One region of the Cronobacter sakazakii genome, then DNA from elsewhere that is predicted to be linked to it. Evidence: predicted binding sites of a transcription regulator. Region 1 holds the regulator's gene; the other holds the start of a gene.
The links. Region 1 encodes CRP, which controls carbon source genes, mostly activating them, when cyclic AMP is high. Its sites were predicted from a motif close to ATGTGANNNNNNTCACAT; they were not measured.
Positions count from the first base shown of each region.

Region 2: a site for CRP is predicted at 777-794, ahead of deoC (deoxyribose-phosphate aldolase). Genes of this name have one in related genera too.

Region 1 is NZ_CP011047.1:1,357,067-1,359,268, forward strand. It holds gene CSK29544_RS06265 (YccS/YhfK family putative transporter) at 1-611, opposite strand, end outside; gene crp (cAMP-activated global transcriptional regulator CRP) at 674-1,306, opposite strand; gene CSK29544_RS06275 (OsmC family protein) at 1,617-2,024, shown strand; gene CSK29544_RS06280 (phosphoribulokinase) at 2,069-2,202, opposite strand, start outside.
Region 2 is NZ_CP011047.1:324,518-326,719, reverse strand. It holds gene CSK29544_RS01490 (NupC/NupG family nucleoside CNT transporter) at 1-677, shown strand, start outside; gene deoC (deoxyribose-phosphate aldolase) at 1,014-1,793, shown strand; gene deoA (thymidine phosphorylase) at 1,897-2,202, shown strand, end outside.

The DNA.
Region 1 (2,202 bases):
ACCACTTTTTGCTGATGCACCAGCAGCGGCGGCAGCGCCTGTTCCGGCTCGGTGTGGCGCGTCAGCAGGCTGTATTTGGCTTCGCAGTAGTCGGCGAGGCTTTTATAAATCATGCTTAACGATTCACGCAGCGGCTGCTCGCGCCACAGCCAGAACCAGAAACCGTTAAACGCGCCATACCAGAGCGTGCCGAGCACATAGAGCAGCATAGGCTGCCAGATGGGCATATTGCCGGCGAGGCTTAACGTAAAGATCGCCGCGATGAGCGAGGCGGGCAACAGACGCGCATGCAGCGGGCTGATTTCCGCCGTCACGCCAAGCAGCAGCGCCAGCATCAGCAGAATGAGCGGCAGCGGCACAGACTGCAGCAGCAACAGCTGCACCGCCAGGCTGCTCAGCGCAAACAGCGATGCGCCGATGATCAAGCGTTTAAAAAAGCGTTTGTGCGGGGTATCGAGACCGGCAATGTTGCAGCAGGCGGGAACGAGTGAAAACAGTAACCCTTGTTGAAGATGGCCCAGCATCAACCCGACCGCCACCGGCAGGCTTAAGATGAGCGTTTGCCGTAAAGCGTAATTAATTTCAGGGTGATAGATAAGACGACGCCACATAGGGGAGAAGTATAGATACAAAAACGGCGTGTTACCGAAGCGACACGCCGTTTTTTGATTTTTTAGCGGGTTCCGTAAACCACGATGGTTTTCCCGTGGGCGGAGATCAGGTTTTGATCTTCGAGCATTTTCAGAATGCGGCCAACGGTTTCGCGGGAGCAGCCGACGATCTGGCCGATTTCCTGACGCGTGATTTTGATCTGCATCCCGTCAGGATGGGTCATCGCGTCCGGCTGTTTCGCCAGGTTCAGAAGGGTCTGCGCGATGCGGCCAGTCACGTCGAGGAAGGCGAGGTTGCCCACTTTCTCAGAGGTAACTTGCAGGCGGCGAGCCATCTGCGAGGAAAGACGCATCAGAATATCCGGGTTAACCTGGATCAGCTGACGGAATTTTTTGTAGGAGATTTCAGCCACTTCACAGGCAGTTTTAGCGCGAACCCAGGCGCTGCGCTCCTGACCTTCCTCGAACAAACCCAGTTCGCCGATGAAGTCACCCTGATTCAGGTACGAGAGGATCATCTCCTTGCCCTCTTCATCTTTGATCAGCACTGCCACTGAGCCTTTAACGATGTAATACAGCGTCTCCGCTTTTTCACCCTGGTGAATCAGCGTGCTCTTAGATGGATACTTATGAATGTGGCAATGTGACAAGAACCATTCAAGAGTCGGGTCTGTTTGCGGTTTGCCAAGCACCATGCGCGGTTATCCTCTGTTTTAAACTGGCTCCAAAGACAGGGCGCGTAACCCCTGTCTGGCTTTGCATTCATCATCTTCCCGAGTCCTGGGAAGTTGGCTGTCCGTGGACGTCGCAGCCGATAAATTATCTTCTCCTCTGCATACATGCGTAACATCAATGTATCGCCGCTGCATCCAGACTGTTTTAGCATAGCTTTTCTCAGGTGTCTCCTGTTGTCTCGTTTCAGCTTGACGCAGGTCGCCCTTCCATTGCCTCTGACGTCGCGCGCGCGTAATCTGTCAGAAAAATGAATAGCCTGGAGTGATTAACATGCATGCACGAGTGAAATGGGTGGAAGGGTTAACCTTCCTGGGCGAGTCCGCCTCCGGGCATCAGATCCTGATGGACGGCAACTCTGGCGACAAAGCGCCGAGCCCGATGGAAATGGTTTTGATGGCCGCAGGTGGCTGCAGCGCGATTGATGTTGTCTCTATTCTGCAAAAAGGCCGTCACGACGTGACCGACTGCGAAGTGAAGCTGACGTCAGAGCGTCGCGAAGAAGCGCCGCGTCTGTTTACGCATATCAATCTGCATTTTGTGGTGACAGGCAAAGCCCTGAAAGACGCGGCAGTGTCGCGCGCGGTGGATCTGTCGGCAGAGAAGTATTGCTCAGTGGCGCTGATGCTCGGTAAAGGGGTCAACATCACCCATTCGTATGAAGTGATTGAAGCGTCATGAGATGACGGACGGCCCGGCAGGCGCAGCGCCACCGGGCATCGCCGTCACGCTATCTGTTTTCCTTCCATCAGCCGCTGCACCAGCGGCAGCATAATAAGTTCCATCGCGAGCCCCATCTTCCCGCCCGGCACCACCAGCGTATTGATATGTGAGATAAACGAGCCCTGCAGCATCGCCA
Region 2 (2,202 bases), 1.0 Mb from region 1:
ACCTGATTGCCGCATCCTTTATGGCAGCCCCTGGCGGCCTGCTGTTCGCCAAAATCATTATTCCGGAGACGGAAACCCCGCACGACGCGCCGCAGCTCGATACCACGCAGCGCGATCCCGACAGTCCGTCGAACGTGCTGGACGCCGCCGCCTCCGGTGCGTCCGCCGGGATGCAGCTGGCGCTTAACGTTGGCGCGATGCTGCTGGCGTTTGTAGCGCTTATCGCGCTGCTGAATGGCATGCTCTCCGGCATCGGCGGCTGGTTTAATCACCCGGAGCTGTCGTTGCAGCTGATCCTCGGCTGGCTGTTCTCACCGGTGGCGTGGCTGATCGGCGTGCCGTGGGATGAGGCGATGGTCGCGGGCTCGTTTATTGGCCAGAAGCTCATCATTAACGAATTCGTGGCATATATGAATTTCGGCGAATACCTGAAAGAGGACGCGCTAGTCGCGGCGGCGGGCTTGCAGGTGCTCTCTGATCACACCAAAGCGATTATCTCTTTCGCGCTGTGCGGATTTGCTAACCTTTCTTCTATCGCCATCCTGATTGGCGGGCTGGGCAGCATGGCACCCAACCGCCGCCACGAAGTCGCGCAGCTCGGGCTTAAGGCCGTAGCGGCCGGTACGCTCTCTAACCTGATGAGCGCGACGATTGCCGGACTGTTTCTCGCGCTGTAGCAGGATGTGAGAATGTTATTATTTTCACATTTTCGGTGATATTCAGGCTGGTGTCGCGCCAGCCTTTTTTATTTCCGGCGCACGAATCCGACTGTCATAATGTTGTGTTAATCACATATAATGGCGCAAAGTATGCAATGATGACTTTGCAATTTGTGAAACAAGGCACAAAAACATCCTGCCTGTCGGTGTTAGAATTTTAACATTGATGGCAATGATGTGCGGTGAGACGGATCTCAGCGTGACGGCGGACAACGCCGCTCTTCTTCACGGAACCACGACCGCTCCAACGTGTTGAGTTTCTCACCCGAGATGCATTTTTTGTTGGAGAAAGTTATGACTGATTTAACCAAAAGCAGCCTGCGTGCACTGCAACTGATGGACCTCACCACCCTGAATGACGACGACACCAATGAAAAAGTGATCGCCTTATGTCATCAGGCGAAAACCCCGGTGGGTAACACCGCCGCAGTCTGTATTTACCCGCGCTTTATCCCGATCGCCCGTAAGACGCTGAACGAGCAGGGGACGCCGGATATCCGTATCGCCACCGTCACCAACTTCCCGCACGGCAACGACGATATCGATATCGCGCTGGCGGAAACCCGTGCGGCGATCGCCTATGGCGCAGACGAAGTGGACGTGGTTTTCCCGTATCGCGCGCTGATGGCGGGCAACGAGCAGGTGGGCTTTGATCTGGTGAAAGCCTGTAAAGACGCCTGCGCGGCGGCGAACGTACTGCTGAAAGTGATTATCGAAACCGGCGAGCTGAAAGAAGAAGCCCTGATCCGCAAGGCGTCTGAAATCTCCATCAAAGCGGGTGCCGATTTCATCAAAACCTCAACCGGTAAAGTGCCGGTGAACGCGACGCCGGAAAGCGCCCGCATCATGCTGGAAGTGATCCGCGATATGGGTGTGGCGAAAACCGTGGGCTTTAAACCGGCAGGCGGCGTGCGCACGGCGGAAGATGCGGCCAAATATCTGGCGGTGGCTGATGAGCTTCTGGGTGCCGACTGGGCCGATGCCCGTCACTACCGCTTTGGCGCGTCCAGCCTGCTGGCGAGCCTGCTTCAGGCGCTCGGCCACGGCGACGGCAAAAGCGCCAGCAGCTACTAAGCCACGTTGTGCCTGATGGCGCTTCGCCCATCAGGCCGACTGAATTACCGGGCGGGAGCTTCGCGTGACCCGCCATCGTTCTTCCTTATTCACGGGGGGTACCGTGTTCCTCGCTCAAGAAATTATTCGTAAAAAGCGCGACGGCCATGCGCTCAGCGACGAAGAGATCCGCTTTTTTATTAACGGCATTCGCGATAACACCGTGTCCGAAGGCCAGATCGCCGCGCTGGCGATGACGATTTTCTTTCACGACATGACCATGCCGGAGCGAGTCTCGCTGACGATGGCTATGCGCGATTCCGGCACCGTGCTGGACTGGAAAAGCCTTAACCTCAATGGCCCGGTCGTGGATAAACACTCCACCGGCGGCGTGGGCGACGTGACCTCGCTGATGCTGGGCCCGATGGTC